Regions from separate parts of the Streptomyces nitrosporeus genome, predicted to be linked through region 2. Evidence: riboswitches for the same ligand, from Rfam matches in the RefSeq annotation. Region 2 holds a riboswitch; each other region holds the start of a gene.
What was found. A riboswitch is a leader RNA that binds a small molecule or an ion and turns the genes downstream of it on or off. The one in region 2 is predicted to bind cyclic di-AMP.

Region 1 (5,207 bases), 1.0 Mb from region 2:
CAGCGATCACGGCGGCGTACTCGCGGCAGCGGGCGAAGGTGCGTTCCAGCGCCTCGGGGGCGAGCCGTCCGGTGCGGTCGACGCCCTGCCCGAGCCGGACGACCTCCATCCGGCGGGTCAGTTCGGTGAACCGCCCGGTGGCCGGGTCCACATCGGCGACGAGCAGGCGGATGGAGTTGGTACCGCAGTCGATGGCGGCAACGCGGGTCATGGGGCTGGCTCCTGGGGTGGTACGGGCGCCAGGACGGCACACCGGTGCGCGGACGCCGGGGCCGCGCGGGGACGGGGGACGCGGACGGCCGGGCGGATGCCCCGGCCGTCCGGCACGCTCAGGACTCTCCGGACTCGCCGGACCCGCCGCACGGGGTGACGCAGGGGCCCTTCGCCCACCACTCGGGCAGCATCGCGATGGCCTCGTCCCCCAGCGGGTTCACCCCGGGGCCGGCGGCCAGCGAGTGGCCGACCAGGACGTGCAGGCACTTCACCCGGTCCGGCATGCCTCCGGCGCTGGGGAAGCCCTCCAGCACCTCGATGGCGTCCCGGCGCGCGATGTAGTCCTCGTGCGCCGCCCGGTAGGCCGCCGCCAGCTCCGGATCGGTCCCGAGGCGCTCGGTCATCTCCTTCATGACGCCGTTCGCCTCCAGCGTGCCGATCGCGGAAGCGGCACGCGGGCACGTCAGGTAGTACGTCGTCGGGAACGGGGTGCCGTCCTCCAGACGGGGCTGTGTCTCCACCACGTCCGGGTTGCCGCACGGGCAGCGGTGCGCGATGGCGCGCAGACCGCGCGGCGGCCGCCCGAGCTGCTGCTCGAACGCGGCGATGTCCGCGGCGGTCGGCTCGGTGGGTTCGGTCTGCGGAGGGGGCGTGTCCATGCCTGCCTTGAAAGGTCGTCGTTCGATCAGTGGTGTGTACGGATCCCGGCGCCGCCGTCCGTACGGAGGGCGGGGCGGGGTGGTGCGTGCCGGGGACGGTACGCGAGCGGGCTCACTCGCGGTCCGCGCTGTCGACCCCGTCCCAGAGGTTGGAGTGCCAGGGCTTGCCGTCCCCGTCCCGCCCGCCTTCGCGGGCGGACGCCGCGTCCGGGTCGATCACCGTGTAACCGGTCTCGCCGGGCAGCACGTAGTGCAGGTGCTCGCGGGCCAGACGCCGGATGTAGGCGTCGTCCTTGAGCCGCGCCTTCTCGTCCCTCAGCTCCTCGGTCCGCTCACGGGCCAGACGCGAGAGCCTCTCCTGCTCGGCGATCTGGTCGCGCTGGGAGATGTACTGCCGCATCGGGTACGCCAGGGCGACCACCAGGGAGCAGACGATCAGCGCCAGGAACGCGGCCCGCCCGGTCAGCCGGGAGCGGCGCGCCTGACGGCGGCTCTGGGAGCGGTAGACGCGGGCGGCGGTCTGCTCGCCGAGCAGTCGCAGCCTGGTCGTGGTGGAGAACCGGTCGCGGTCCTTCCCGGCCATCTCTCACGCCTCCCCGTTACGCACGTCCGTCCCCGCACACGGTACGGGACCGAGTGCGGGGACGGACGGAGGCTGCGCCCCCGGGGCTCCCGTCCGGGATCGCCCCGCCGGGCCCGGGGCCCGGCGAAACGGTCCGGGCGAGAGCCCCGGACCGCCGTCAGCCCTCGTGACGGAAGCGCGGGAACGCCGAACGGCCCGCGTAGACCGCGGCGTCGTCGAGGATCTCCTCGATGCGCAGCAGCTGGTTGTACTTGGCGACACGGTCCGAACGGGCCGGGGCGCCGGTCTTGATCTGACCGCAGTTCACGGCGACCGCGAGGTCGGCGATGGTGACGTCCTCGGTCTCGCCGGAACGGTGGGACATCATGCACTTGAAGCCGTTGCGCTGGGCCAGCTCGACGGCGTCCAGAGTCTCGGTCAGCGAACCGATCTGGTTGACCTTGACGAGGAGGGCGTTGGCGGAGCCCTCCTCGATGCCGCGGGAGAGGCGCTCGGGGTTGGTGACGAAGAGGTCGTCACCGACGATCTGCACCTTGGCGCCCAGCTTGTCGGTGATGACCTTCCAGCCGGCCCAGTCGTCCTCGTACAGCGGGTCCTCGATGGAGACCAGCGGGTACGCGGAGACGAGCTCCTCGTAGTACTCGGTCATCTCGGCGGCCGAGCGGGACTTGCCCTCGAACTCGTAGACGCCGTCCTTGTAGAACTCGGACGCGGCGACGTCCAGGGCGAGCGCGATGTCGCGGCCGGGGACGTAGCCGGCCTCCTTGATGGCCTCGATGATGAGGTCGAGGGCGGCGCGGTTGGACTCGAGGTTCGGGGCGAAGCCGCCCTCGTCGCCGAGACCGGTGGACAGGCCCTTGGTCTTCAGGACCTTCTTCAGGGTGTGGTAGATCTCCGCGCCCCAGCGCAGGGCCTCGGAGAAGGACTCGGCGCCGATCGGCGCGATCATGAACTCCTGGATGTCCACGTTGGAGTCGGCGTGCGAGCCGCCGTTCAGGATGTTCATCATCGGAACGGGCAGCAGGTGCGCGTTCGGGCCGCCGAGGTAGCGGAAGAGCGGGAGGTCGGAGGCCTCGGACGCGGCGTGCGCCACGGCCAGCGAGACGCCGAGGATGGCGTTGGCGCCGAGCGAGCCCTTGTTCTCGGTCGCGTCCAGGTCGAACATCGCCTGGTCGATGAGGCGCTGCTCGGTGGCGTCGTAACCGACGAGCTCCGGACCGATCTGCTCGATCACGGCGAGGACGGCCTTCTCGACGCCCTTGCCCTGGTAGCGGTTGGGGTCGCCGTCACGGAGCTCGATGGCCTCGAACGCACCCGTGGAAGCACCGGACGGAACGGCAGCACGACCCGTGCTGCCGTCGTCGAGACCAACCTCGACCTCGACCGTGGGGTTCCCCCGGGAGTCGAGGATTTCCCTGGCTACGACGACGTCGATGGACGGCACGAGGCATCTCCTTCTGGGATCTGACACTGGTTGTCCAGGGTCACGGTGGCCTAGCGACACGAGCCTAACCGGCCCGGCCCGCTGCGTCGGCCGACCGCCCGTCCCCTGGGACGAAAAAGGTCTCAAGCACCCGCATTACGGGCGTTTCTTCAGAAATTTACTGGCAGGTAACTACAACTGTTGAACACTCACCCCCCAGGAGGCCGTTCCGGCGGCGCCCCGAAAGCCCTTCCGGGAAGCCCCCGGCACGCCGCCGGCCCGGCGCACAGGGGGGTGGGTGCGCCGGGCCGGGTGGCCGTCCGGGGAGGAGGATCCCGGACTACTTCAGGTGGAGCTGCTGACCCGGGAAGATCAGGTCGGCGTCCTTGACGATGTCGTCGTTCAGCTCGAACAGCTTCTCCCAGCCGCCCTTGACGTCCTTCGCACCGGCGATCTTGCTGAGGGTGTCGCCGGTCTTCACCTCGTACTCGCCGTCACCCTTCTGGACCTTCTCACCGGTGGGGGTGGTGACGGTCTCCTCGGGAGCGGTGCGCTTCTCGCTGCGGGTGGCGGGCTGCTCGGCCTCGCGCTCCGGTGCGGCCTGCGGGTCGGTGTCGCCGTTCGCGGCGGCACCGGTGTCGACGCCGGGGTCGACACCGTCGTTCGTCAGACCGCCGGCTCCGGCGCACGCCCAGGCGCCCGGCCCCTGGAGGTCGAGGAGCTTCTCGGCGGTGGCTATCTGCTGTTCCTTGGTGGCCAGGTCGGCCCGCGCGGCGTACTGCGTGCCGCCGGCGGCGGCCCAGCTGGACTGCGAGAACTGCAGGCCGCCGTAGTAGCCGTTGCCGGTGTTGATGGACCAGTTGCCACCGGACTCGCACTGCGCGACGGCGTCCCAGGTCTCGACGGACGCGGCGGAGGCGCCGGTGGCACCCATCAGCGGGACGGCGACGGCGGCACCGGCGACACCGGCCATCGTGGCGATGCGGACGGCCCTGGAGGTACGACGGTGCTTGCCCTTGTTCGAAAGCAGCATGGTTCTCCTCACCGACGCCTACGAGGTGAGCTGTCGGGTTCGGGCTGTGAGCTGCCCGGTCGCCCGCACTGGCGAGCGACTTCACCCCGAGCCGGTCCGACCGTCTTCCCGACGGTCCGCTCCGGCACCTACCTGGGTCCCCCGCTCCTGCCTACGGCGCATGACGCGTCTGTTCCCTTCGGCCGACGGCAGGATTCGGCGTGACGGTCGAAGGTGCCCGCGGTGCGAGCGGCTCCGACCGTAAACACACCCAACCCCGACATTCAAAGCTGGACATAACGCGCAATCAGCACGTACCGAAGGGGGGCAGGGGATTATTTCCGCAGGTCGGAGCCGATACGGACGGACCGGACGGGCGAGGCCCGCCGCGAACAGCAAAGAGACCCATGTCTCACTTACGCATAAGTGGACATAGGCCCCTTAACTACCCTTGTTTTCGGGGTGTTTTCCCGTTTTGATCAGTGGCCGGAGGCGGTCTTCCCGCCGGCCGCCCCGGCGGTCGCGTCCCCGGCCGCCGTGTCATCGCCGGCCGCCGTGCCGCCGGCCGCTCCGGTGCCCGCGGCCGCCAGGTCGAGGTCCTGGCCCGGGAGGATCAGGTCCGGGTCGGAGCCGACCTCGCCCCTGTTGGCCTCGTAGAGGGCCGTCCAGCCGCCGGGCACGTCCTGGGCGCCCGCGATCGACCAGAGGTTGTCGCCCTCGCGGACCGTGTAGGTGCCGTCCGCGCCGGAGTCCTCGCGCGCGCCAGAGTCGCCGCGGGAGGCGTGCCGGCCGGTATCGCGTCCCGCGTCCGCCCCCGTCCCCGTACCCGCCTCGGGAGCGGGCGCGCCGCGGTGCTTCCCGCCTCCGGTGCGGCCGGGGCTCTGGGACGCCTCGGGCTCGGGGGCGGTGGAGGGTGACGCCGAGGGCGCGGATCCGCCGGAGTCCCCGGGGGTCTCCTTCCCTCCGGGCGTGCCCGCCTTCCCCTTCCGTCCGCCGTCGTCCGCCGCGCCGGCGTCGGCCGCGGGGTCCTTCGCCCCGTCCCCCGCACCGCCCTCGGCGTCGTCCTCCGCGGCGCCGGACACCTCGTCCGCCGTGTCCTCGTCCGTCTCGCGCGTCGTCTCCCCGGTGGATCCGGTGGATCCGGGCAGGGAGGTGTCCGCCGGGTCGCCGCCCGGGTCCACGCCCGGCAGCCCTCCGTCGAGCACCAGCCCGGAGACCACCGCGCAACTGGCCCACGCCTGCGGACCCTGGTCGTCCAGCACCTTCTCGGCGACCGCTATCTGCTGCGAGCGGCTGGCGAGGTCGGCGCGGGGCGCG
Region 2 (5,207 bases):
CCGCCCGGCCGGTACCCGCGCCGCACCGGCACTACGGCGGCTACAACCCGTATCTGCACACCGGCGGCGCCGCACCCGGCCGGAGCGAGGGCCCCGGCCGGGGCGGGGTCCCGGGCCGGGACGGGACACCACCGGTCTGAGCACCGGCCCGGACGGGGGGCCGGGTGGCCGTCCCGGTGGGGGTCAGGCGGACGCCTCGGTGAGGTCGGCCAGTTGCCGGCCGGTCAGTTCCAGGTCCGCCACGGCGGTGAGCGCGGGAAGCTGCGCGACCGTACGGGCCGAGGCGATCGGTGCCACGACGGTCGGGCGGGCCGCGAGCCAGGCCAGGGCGACGGTGGCGACCTCGGCGTCGTGTTCCCGGGCGACCTCGTCGAGAGCCGCGAGCACCCTGCGGCCGCGCTCCGACTCCAGGTGCTGGGCCGCGCTGCCGGCCCGGGCGCTGTCGACGTCCTTGCCGGGCCGGTACTTGCCGGTGAGGAAGCCGGAGGCGAGCGCGAAGTACGGTACGGCGGCCAGCCCGGCGGCGGACGCGGTGTCGAGCAGCGGGCCCTCGTAGGTGTCGCGGGAGACCAGGTTGTAGTGCGGCTGCAGCGCCACGTAGCGGGCCAGGCCCTCCCGCTCGGAGAAGTCCAGCGATGCCCTGAGCCGTTCCGGGCTGATGTTGGAGGCCGCGATCTCCCGGACCTTCCCCGCCTTCACCAGCTGGTCCAGGGCCGTGATGATCTCCTCGACCGGCACGCTCTCGTCGTCGAAGTGCGTGTAGTACAGGTCGATGTGGTCGGTGCCGAGCCGCCGCAGCGACGCCTCCGCCGCCTCCTTGAGGGTGGCCGCGGCCAGACCCTTGTACGCGGGATGGGCGCCGGCCTTGGTCGCGATCACCACGTCGTCGCGGCGGGCGCGCGCCTTCAGCCACTTCCCGATCAGGGTCTCCGACTCACCGCCCTCGTTGCCCGGGACCCAGGCCGAGTAGGAGTCGGCGGTGTCGACGAAGTTGCCGCCCGCCTCGGTGTAGGCGTCCAGAACGGCGAAGGAGGCGGCCTCGTCGGCCGTCCAGCCGAAGACGTTGCCGCCGAGGGCCAGCGGGAAGACCTTGAGGTCCGAGGAACCGAGTGCGCGATAGGTGGTCATACCGGGGCCAACGGTGCGAGGGAACCTGCTATTCCGTCCGTGGCGGCCGCCGGGAACCGGAGCCGGGGACCCGGGAAGGGACCGGCAGCCCTGACGTCGGGGGGTGTGCGTCAGGGCTGCCGGGGCATGGGGCGCCGGCGGTGGCCGGCGCGCGGGGCTCAGATCGTCAGGCCCTTGCCGCGCAGCCAGGTCAGCGGGTCGACGCCCGCGCCGTCTGCGGTGTGGACCTCCAGGTGGAGGTGAGGGCCCGTCACGTTGCCGGTGGCGCCGACCCGGCCGATGGTGTCGCCGGTGGCGACCCGCTGGCCGGCGGACACGTTCATCGAGGACTGGTGGCAGTACCAGATCTCGGTACCGTCATCGAGCTCCAGCACCGTGCGGTAGCCGTACGACCCCGACCAGCCCGCCGACTTGATGACACCGCCGTGGACGGCCTTGACCGGGGTGCCGGTCGGAGCGGCGAAGTCCAGGCCGGTGTGGGAGCCGGAGGACCACATCGAACCGGACTGGCCGTAGGTCGAGGTGAGCGTGTAGGAGGACGTCGGGGCGGCGTAGCTGGCGGCCAGCTTGGCCAGGCGCTCCGCCTCGGCCTTCTTCTTCGCCGCTTCCTCGGCCGCCTTCTTCTCGGCTGCGGCCTGGGCCTCCGCCTCGCTCTGCTGCTTCGCGGCCTCCTGTGCGGCCCGCTCCGCCGCCGCCTTCTCCTCGGCCGCCCTGGCCTCGGCGTCGGCGTCGGCCTGCTGCTGCTCGGCCTGCTGGAGGATGCGGGCGCGCAGCGCCTCACCGGCGTCGGTGGCGCCCTGCTCGGCCTCCGCGACGGTGATGCCGGCGGTGGTCAGCGGAGCGGCGGAAACGGGCCGCGTCGCGTCCGTTCCGGAATCGTCGGACATGAACGCGCCCACACCGGGAAGGGATGAGGCGTCGGGAAGTTTGTCGGTGATGGCGTCCGGAAGGGAGATGGAGACCGGCGGCTTGCTCTGCGCGGTGGCCATGCCGCCCGCGCCGACGGCCGCGATCACACCGACACCGAGAACCGTGGAACTACGGGCCAGGCCACGCTGCTTGGCTACGCGGTGCCTGCCGCGCACGGGCCGGACGGACTCCTCGGTGGGGTTCCACTCCCCCCACGACCGCTCCTCGTCCCCGGGGGACGCGGGCCTGAAGGACGACGGGGCCTCGGGGGCAGGCTGGTTGGACGCCACGTGGGCGCACTCCTTTCCTTCCTTCTCGCCTACCGGGTTAGCTGACGGGTTCGGAGCAGGAAGGTCTCCTACGGGTACCCGGGTCACTGACGAGACCTGGATGCCCGATTCACCCCATGTAGGTGGTTCCCCGGTTCCCTTGCGGAATTCGGCGCGTGCGCACGGTGCCGCCTCTTGCGACGACTGGGACGACCGCGCTGCGTTATCGAACGTTAATAGACACCCGGCTCCGATTCCAAGCCGTTCCTCTTGATCGTTCCCGCTCATGGCCCGGACTTTCAGGTATCAACCACCCTCAAACGGGCCACTTGAACGGGCCTTGCCTACTCGCCAGTTTCTGACGGTTCGTCAAATGTTATGCGGAGCGGGGTCCGTCGGTCACCGTGTGTCGCCCCCCGTCATCCCCCGGTCCGGCCCACGATCCTCACCGTCCTGCGCCGGGCCGGCTGGCCGAGCGCCGGCCTGCCGACGGCGAGCAGGGCCATGTCGTCCGTGGAACGCCCCCCGGTGTGCAGCCGGACGTCGTCCGTCAGCGCGGAGAGCAGCTCTTCCGGGCCGGGGAAGATCCGGCCGCGCAGCCGCTCCTCCGGGTCGTAGAAGGACCCGGCCGCGTCACGCGCCTCGGACAGGCCGTCCGTGAAGACCAGGAGCGTCGACCCCGGGGGCATCTCCCACTCCTCCGACCGGTCCGGCCACGTCTCCAGCCCCATCCCGATCGGCATCGCCGGCCTGGACGGCGCCAGTACGTCGAGCCGGCCGTCCGCGTGCAGCAGCAGCGGCTCGGGGTGTCCCCGGTTGACGATCCGCAACGCCCCGGAGCCCGTGGGGATCTCGGCGAGCACCACCGTGACGAACCCCTCCATGGAGTCCAGCCCACCGCGCCGCTCGCCCTCCCGGGCCAGCGCCCGTTCCAGCCGCTGGGCCACCCCCTCCAGCGAGAGCTCCGTCTCCGCGGCCTCCCGGAACGCCCCGATCACCACGGCCACCGCCCCCACCGCGTCCAGACCCTTGCCGCGGACGTCACCGAGCACCAGCCGTACGCCGTGCGGCGTGTCCACCACCGCGTAGAGGTCGCCGCCCACGAACTCGTCGGCCTGCGCCGCCTCGTAGCGGGCCGCGACCAGCAGGCCGCCGATCCGTTCCTCCGGCGTGGGCAGCACCGCCCGCATCGCGGTCTCCGCGATGGCCCGCGCGGACGCCAACTGCTCGCTGCCGCGCCGTACGACGCCGTTGATCAGAAGGGCGAGCACCGAGACGGTGACCAGGGTGAGGAGCTCGGTGACCGGCACCACATCCAGGACCACCCCGTCCCAGAGCCTGATTCCCACCACGGCCAGCACCGAGACGATCCCGGCGCCCGCGGTGCCGGCGAAGGAGAAGAAGGGGGCCGCCACCAGGGGGGCCGCGGCGAAAAGGGGGACGGCCGTGACCGTCGGCGGGGACGCCAGGTCGATCAGCAGTCCCACCCCGATCAGCAGCCACGGCAGCAGCCGTACGAACCGCCGGGCCCCGGCCCCCCGGGTGCCGGTCCCCCGCACCCGCGCACCGCGCCGTCCGTCCCGCATCCCCACCTGTGCACTCCTGCCCGGTCCGCCCACGGCTGCGGACGGTACCGCGCCCGGCACCCGGCCCGGCCGGAGCCGCGCCGTGGTGCGCGACCGGTCGTCGGCCGAAGGAAGGAGCGCGCCGAAGCCGCCCTCCCCGGTGGTCGGCCGGAGAACGCGTGCCCCGCGTAGATCGTCAGTGCATCCCGTACGAAGACGGCGCATCCGTCCCCCTAGCGATCGTAGTTCTTCGCGGAGCGCGGATCGGCGGTATACGTCTCGCCCGGCCCGGTGGCGTACGGACCGGGCCACCGGCGCCGTCACCGGCAGCCAGGCGCAGTGCCGCCGTGCGGTTTCCCGGACGGACCGCTCCCCGCCGGAAACGCTGGATCTTCACGTTGCGTCGAGGTCGAGCACCCGCCGCCCACCGGGCCGGTACCGGCGGAACCGGCGGTGGAGTGGAGGGGGTGAGGCCGGTGAGGGGGCGGGCATACGACGGTGGCCCGGATCCTTGATCAGGATCCGGGCCACCGTCTTCAGTAGCGGGGACAGGATTTGAACCTGCGACCTCTGGGTTATGAGCCCAGCGAGCTACCGAGCTGCTCCACCCCGCGCCGTTGTGATGACAACTCTACGGCATCCGCGGGGTGCTCCCGACCACCCGCGCCCCGCCGGCCGTCCGGACCCCGCGCGGGGCGACCGTCCGGACCCCGTGCGGGGCGACCGTCCGGGCGCTCCGCGCGGGGCGCCCGCGGAAGGCATCCGTCCGCCCGATGACGTGCATCAACACATCGGATGTAGCAAGTGGTTGCCATGTGTAGCGCTTTGCCCAAAGATGTTGCTGCCGCACCCCCCGATCTTGCCTTGAAGCCTGTCTGGAGGGCCTTCGACGATGTCCACCCCGCTCAGATCTGACCACGTCCCGTCCACCGAGCCGTCGCCGTTGCGGGTCTCGATCACCAGTGGACTCATCGGCGGACTGGCAGGGGCGGTGATGAGCGCCCTCATCAACTACCTCGCCATCGGCATGCCTGACGGCGAGGGGGTCAACGCGCTGAACCACGCCATATCCGGCCTGTTCAGCGGGTTCATCGCGGGGTTCATCGGTCTGATGACGCACATCCGCAAGACGTCGAAGGCAGCCCCGGCGGCCTCTCCGGCCGGTCCCGCCGCCACCCCTGCGGACGCTCCCGCCGGGGACACCGCCGACATCGCGGAGGCCGGGACGACCACGCAGAACGCCTGACGCCCGGCCGCCGGGGCACCGGCACCGCGGTTTCGAGGGGATGCCCCGGCTCACGCCCGGGGCATCCCCTTTTCCCTTCACCGCCGCGCC
Region 3 (5,207 bases), 3.1 Mb from region 2:
GGGCGGGCCCGCCAGAGCGGCCGCTGCCCGGCGTACGCTCCCGCTGCTCCCGCCCTGACCGGGCCCCGGGCCCGCGGCGACCTGCCGGGCCCGGGATCAGGGGCCCCGGGATCAGGGGCTCAGAGAGGCAGCAGGTCCGGACGCTTGGCTTCCACATGGTCTCCGGAGGACTCGCCGCGCAGCCGGCGTCCGATCCACGGGACGAGGTACTCGCGTGCCCAGTGGATGTCGTCGCGCCGGACCTCGAGGGTGCCCCGCTGCGCCTGCGGCGGCCACGCCTGGTCCGGATCGGCCGGCACGTCGAGCCCGAGCACCTGGGCCGCCCGCAGCGCCACCCGGGTGTGCCCCTCGGGCGAGAGGTGCAGCCGGTCGTCGTCCCAGGCCCGCCGGTCCTGCACGGACCGCAGCGACCACAGGTCGAGGACCGGGCAGTCGTAGCGGTCGGCGATGGCCCGGACATGGGCGGTGTACGTGGCCACCTTGCCGCGCAGGTGCCGGAGCACCGGGATGCCACGGGTGTCGAAGCCGGTGGTCACCATGACCGTTCCGACCGACCGCTTCAGGTCGGCGACGGCCCGCTCGAAGCGTTCGGCCACGTCATCGGGGTCGGAGCCGGGCCGGATGATGTCGTTGCCGCCCGCGCAGAAGCTCACCAGATCCGGTGCGAGCTCCTTCGCCCGGGGAACCTGCTCCTCGACTATCTGGTCGAGGAGGCGTCCGCGTACGGCGAGATTGGCGTACCGGAAGTGCCCGTGCGGATCGTCCGCGCGGCCGGTCGCTGCATCGGGGAGGGGGAGCTGGTCCGCGAGGAGGACCGCGAAACGGTCCGCCCAGCCGACGAACGCCCCGTCGGGGCCGGGGTCGCCGACTCCCTCGGTGAAGCTGTCGCCTATCGCTGCGTACGACCCGATGATGCCTCGTTGGTTGTTTCTCGAATCGTCTGCCACGGGCACACATCTTGCCTTGCGGAATGTGACCTACGCGACCGTAATAAGGGGTTGACGGGTGGTGACAAAGACCACCCGGTCAGTTTTTGGTAAAGGAGGAATAAGTGGGGCCGGCGAAGGCGCCGCGGCAGGGGCCGCCGTGGGACGGGCTCCCGGGACGGAGGGGTCCGGGAACGGCGGGAGGGGCGGTGCGCCGCCGCGCACCGCCCCTCCCGTCCGGATGGAGCCGTCCCGCCCGTCCCGGCGGGTGAGGCCGTGTCAGATGGAGACGCCGTGCGAACGCAGGTAGGCGATCGGGTCGACGTCCGAGCCGTAGCCCGGGCCGGTGCGGACCTCGAAGTGGAGGTGCGGACCGGTGGAGTTGCCGGTGGAGCCGGAGAGGCCGATCTGCTGGCCGCCGGTCACGCTCTGGCCCGCGGACACGCCGAGCGAGGACAGGTGGGCGTACTGGGAGTACATGCCGTCGCTGTGCTGGATGACGACCTCGTTGCCGTACGAGCCGCTCCAGCCGGCCGAGACGACGGTGCCGTCGCCGATGGCCCGGACGCTGGTGCCGGAGGCCGCCTGGAAGTCGGAGCCGGTGTGGTAGCCGCTGGACCAGCTGGCGCCGGAAGCGCGGTACTGCGTGGTGACGTTGGCGCTCTCCACCGGGGTGGTGAAGCCGGAGCCGCTGCTCTCGGCCGCCGGGGCCTCGGACGCCTCCTCGGCCGGCGCCTTCGCGGTCTGCGCGGCCGGGGTCGCGGGCGCGGTCTCCGCCGCCTTCTCCTCGGTGGCGGACTGCGCGGCGGCCTGGGAAGCCCCGGCCCCGAGGGTCAGCTTCATACCCGGGAAGATCAGACCGGGGTCGTCGCCGACGACGTCCCGGTTGTCCTGGTAGAGCTTCTCCCAGCCGCCCTTGACCTTCTGGTCGGACGCGATCTTCGCCAGGTAGTCGCCCGCGACCACGGAATAGGTCTTCGGGGTGCCGGTCTTCCCGGAGTCCGACGCGGCCGCGGCCTGGTGCGCGGCGGTGGCGCCGGCCGCGGGGGCGGCCTGCTCGGCCGCGAAGGCGCCGGTGGCGCCGATCAGCGGGAGGGCGAGAACGGCGCCGCCGGTCCCGACGGCGAGGACGCCGCGGACGATCGGACCGGACTTGGCACGGCGGTGCTTACCCTGTGCGGGCATGGGGGTTTCCTCTCCGGCGCCTGCGAGGTGAGCTGTCGGGTTCGGGCTGGAGATGCCCGGCCGCGTGGGGACGCGTCTTAACCCCGAGCCGTTCCGGATCGCTCCGGCCGGCGGCTTACCTGGTTCCCCCGCTCCTGCCACACGTGGTGAGTGCGGATTCCGGGCGGCGGCAGGATTAGGCGTTCCGTCCGGATTGACGGTGACCGTAAGCGAGCCGGGACGCCGGGAACAAGCCGCGGATTGCGCAGCGGAATGCGGGCCTCAATTCCGTGCCGGAATTCCGGTCACCCTCCGTGGATCACGGATCTTGGATTTCCGCGCGGGGTACGGAATGTCCACCGCGGATGCCGCCACACACCGTCACGGATATGATCCCGCTCACCCGCCTCCCACCATCTCCCGCACAAGAAGGGCATGTTCTCTTAAATGCACCAATACGGACATGCGGTATTCGGTGATCATTTCTCCGCCGGGATATCCGGCCCTGCGGGCGGGACGATCGCCGGACGCGTCGATGTCGTATCGTCGCGGGCGTGCCCCGTCGGCGAGCGGCGCCGACGCCAGACACCCCAGGAGTCCTTGTGACGCAGCTGCCAGAGGTTCCGCCGGCCGACACCGAGCTGACCGGCGTACGCAACTTCCGCGACGTGGGCGGGCTGCCGACCACGGACGGCCGCAGGGTGCGGTTCGGGCGCCTCTACCGCAGCGGCCACCTGGCGCACGCCACCGGGGCCGACACCGCGTTCCTGGCCTCCCTGGGACTGCACACGGTCTTCGACTTCCGCAACGCGGCCGACCGCAAGCTGGACGGGCACGACGTGGAGCTGCCCGGGGTCCGCAACGTCGGCATCCCGCTCTCCGACCCGGCGGACGGCGCCGAGTTCTGGCGGCTGGTGCGGAACGGGGACATCGGGCAGCTGCGGTCGATCCTGGCGGGGACCAAGGGCAGGGACCGCATGATCGCCTCCTACCGGACGATCATCAAGGACCGCACCGCGGAGCACAGCAGGGTGCTGCACGCACTGGCCGAGGACAGCATCCCTGCGCTGATGCACTGCGCCGCCGGCAAGGACCGCGCCGGCCTGTCGATCGCCGTGACACTGCTGGCCGCCGGGGTGGAGAAGGACGCCATCGAGGCCGACTACCTCAAGTCCGACGACGTGCGCCGCAGGTACCGGGTGCAGCGTGGCGACACGTCGGCGGCGGGCATGTCGGACGAGGTGGCGGAGTTGCTCGACCCGCTCTTCGGCGCGCACCGGGATTACCTCGCCGCGGCCTTCACCACCATCGAGGAGACCTGGGGCGGCACGGAGCGCTATCTGTCCGAGGGGCTGAAGCTGGCTCCGGAGACCCGCGAACGGCTGGTCGAGCGCCTGATAGAGGACGTCTGACACCGGCGGGGCGGCCGGTGCGCCTCGCGGCATCCGCCGCCCGGCTCCCGCCGGAGGCGGGGCACCGGGGTCCGGCGGCCGCCTCCCGGGAGCTCCGGGCGCCCCTTCCGTCCCCGTCCGGGGTTCTCAGCCCTCGCCCGCGACGGTGAACAGCAGGTAGAGGAAGGCCGCGATGACGTGACCGGCCACCAGGTAGGCGAAGAGCCGGATGACGACGCCGCGCGGCATCCTGCGTTCCTGGGTGTCCCGGTTCTTCGGCTTGGCGGGGCTGAGCGGGTCGTAGTGCTCTGAATCGGACATGGCATGTCCTCTCTTCCGCCCGGAGGCCGGAGGGAGACGGAGGGTTCGAGGTGGCCGGAGAGGGCCGGGGGCGCCGTCAGAGACGGTGGGCCCCGTCACCCAGGCACAGTTCCGCCACGGGGCTCTGCAGCAGGGTGTGGACGAAGAGCAGTTGGGCGCCCGCGCGGTCGAGTGCCGAGATCCGGTGCGGGGTGAGGGAGCCGTAGTGCGCGCTGTCCCCGGGATCGAGGTCGTGCAGCGTCTCCCCCAGGACGACCCGCAGCCGCCCCCCGAGGACGTAGAGCCACTCCTCGCCCGGATGTACGCGTACGAGGTCGCCCTGGGTCCCGTGGGGCACATGGACCCGCAGGGCCTGCATCGCGTGGCCGGAGCCGCCCGCCTGCCGGTAGCGCCACCCGTCCGCTCCGTCCGCCGCGGCGGACGGAGCCGCCCCGCCGCCGAGCGGCCCGCCGCGGACGATCGCGTCACGTTCGGGCGGCATCTCGCCGAGGAGCTCGGAGACCGTCGTACCGTAGATCCGGGCGAGCCCGAGCAGCATGGGCAGCGACGGCTGTCTGCGGCCCGTCTCGAGCCGCGAGAGGTGGGCCGGGGAGAGTCCGGCCCGGCGGGCGGCGGTCTCCAGGGTGAGACCCCGGTCGCGGCGCAGCTCCCGCAGGCGGGGGGCGACGCCCGGCACCTCGTCGGGTACCGCTCCTTCAGGGGGGTTCATGCCCTCCATTGAGCCAGCACCTTTCCTCTGAGGCAAATTCCTTACCTCAGGGGCAAATCTTGGGAGGCTTCCGGTGGGCCGGGCCGGCGGACGCGCCGGGCGGCGCCTTCACCGGTTGGCGACGGCCTGCTTCACGAGGGTCCGCCCGAAGTCCCACATCAGTCCGCCCCCGCTGTGCGCGTCGTCCATGACGGCCGTGAAGGCGTTCACGAAGCGGTCGACCTCGGCCTCGCCGATGACCAGGGGCGGAATCAGCTTGATCACTTCCAGGTGGTCGCCGGACACCTGGGTCAGGATGCGGTGCTTCTGCAACAGCGGTACGACGACCATCTGCGCGAACAGCCCCTTGCGGGCGGCCTGGAGCATCGTCCAGCGGCTGCGCAGTTTCAGCGACGAGGGCCTCCCGAACTCGATCCCGATCATCAGCCCCCGGCCGCGTACCTCGTGCAGCAGTTCGTAGCGGTCCACGAGCGCGCCGAGCCGCTCCAGCAGCAGGCCGCCGGTGCGGCGGGCGTTCGCGACGGTCTGCTCGTCCTCCATCACCGCGAGCACCGCGAGGCCGGCCGCCATGGCCTGGGCGTTGGAGCCGAAGCTGGCCGAGTGGACCAGGACCCGGTCCATGGAGGAGTACACCCGTTTGAAGATCCACTCCTTGCCGAGGGTCGCGCCGGCCGGCACGTATCCGCCGGAGAGCGC

Region 1: it holds a riboswitch for cyclic di-AMP, as region 2 does, so the genes downstream of both, CP967_RS20520 (transglycosylase family protein) here and CP967_RS15945 (M23 family metallopeptidase) in region 2, are expected to answer to the same signal.
Region 3: it holds a riboswitch for cyclic di-AMP, as region 2 does, so the genes downstream of both, CP967_RS02180 (M23 family metallopeptidase) here and CP967_RS15945 (M23 family metallopeptidase) in region 2, are expected to answer to the same signal.

The regions. Positions count from the first base shown of each region.
Region 1 covers NZ_CP023702.1:4,621,461-4,626,667, reverse strand. Annotated here, with positions in the region: gene CP967_RS20540 (Ppx/GppA phosphatase family protein) at 1-211, opposite strand, end outside; gene CP967_RS20535 (DUF501 domain-containing protein) at 330-872, opposite strand; gene CP967_RS20530 (FtsB family cell division protein) at 985-1,455, opposite strand; gene eno (phosphopyruvate hydratase) at 1,613-2,899, opposite strand; gene CP967_RS20520 (transglycosylase family protein) at 3,219-3,911, opposite strand; cyclic di-AMP (ydaO/yuaA leader) riboswitch at 3,912-4,080, opposite strand; gene CP967_RS20515 (LysM peptidoglycan-binding domain-containing protein) at 4,370-5,207, opposite strand, start outside.
Region 2 covers NZ_CP023702.1:3,592,446-3,597,652, forward strand. Annotated here, with positions in the region: gene CP967_RS15935 (PrsW family intramembrane metalloprotease) at 1-140, shown strand, start outside; gene CP967_RS15940 (aldo/keto reductase) at 184-1,128, opposite strand; gene CP967_RS15945 (M23 family metallopeptidase) at 1,287-2,327, opposite strand; cyclic di-AMP (ydaO/yuaA leader) riboswitch at 2,339-2,491, opposite strand; gene CP967_RS15950 (PP2C family protein-serine/threonine phosphatase) at 2,726-3,898, opposite strand; tRNA gene CP967_RS15955 (tRNA-Met) at 4,412-4,485, opposite strand; gene CP967_RS15960 (hypothetical protein) at 4,764-5,117, shown strand.
Region 3 covers NZ_CP023702.1:479,704-484,910, forward strand. Annotated here, with positions in the region: gene CP967_RS02170 (STM4011 family radical SAM protein) at 1-58, shown strand, start outside; gene CP967_RS02175 (SGNH/GDSL hydrolase family protein) at 120-947, opposite strand; gene CP967_RS02180 (M23 family metallopeptidase) at 1,206-2,111, opposite strand; cyclic di-AMP (ydaO/yuaA leader) riboswitch at 2,114-2,270, opposite strand; gene CP967_RS02185 (tyrosine-protein phosphatase) at 2,693-3,502, shown strand; gene CP967_RS33825 (DUF6126 family protein) at 3,629-3,802, opposite strand; gene CP967_RS02190 (helix-turn-helix domain-containing protein) at 3,879-4,511, opposite strand; gene CP967_RS02195 (aspartate aminotransferase family protein) at 4,620-5,207, opposite strand, start outside.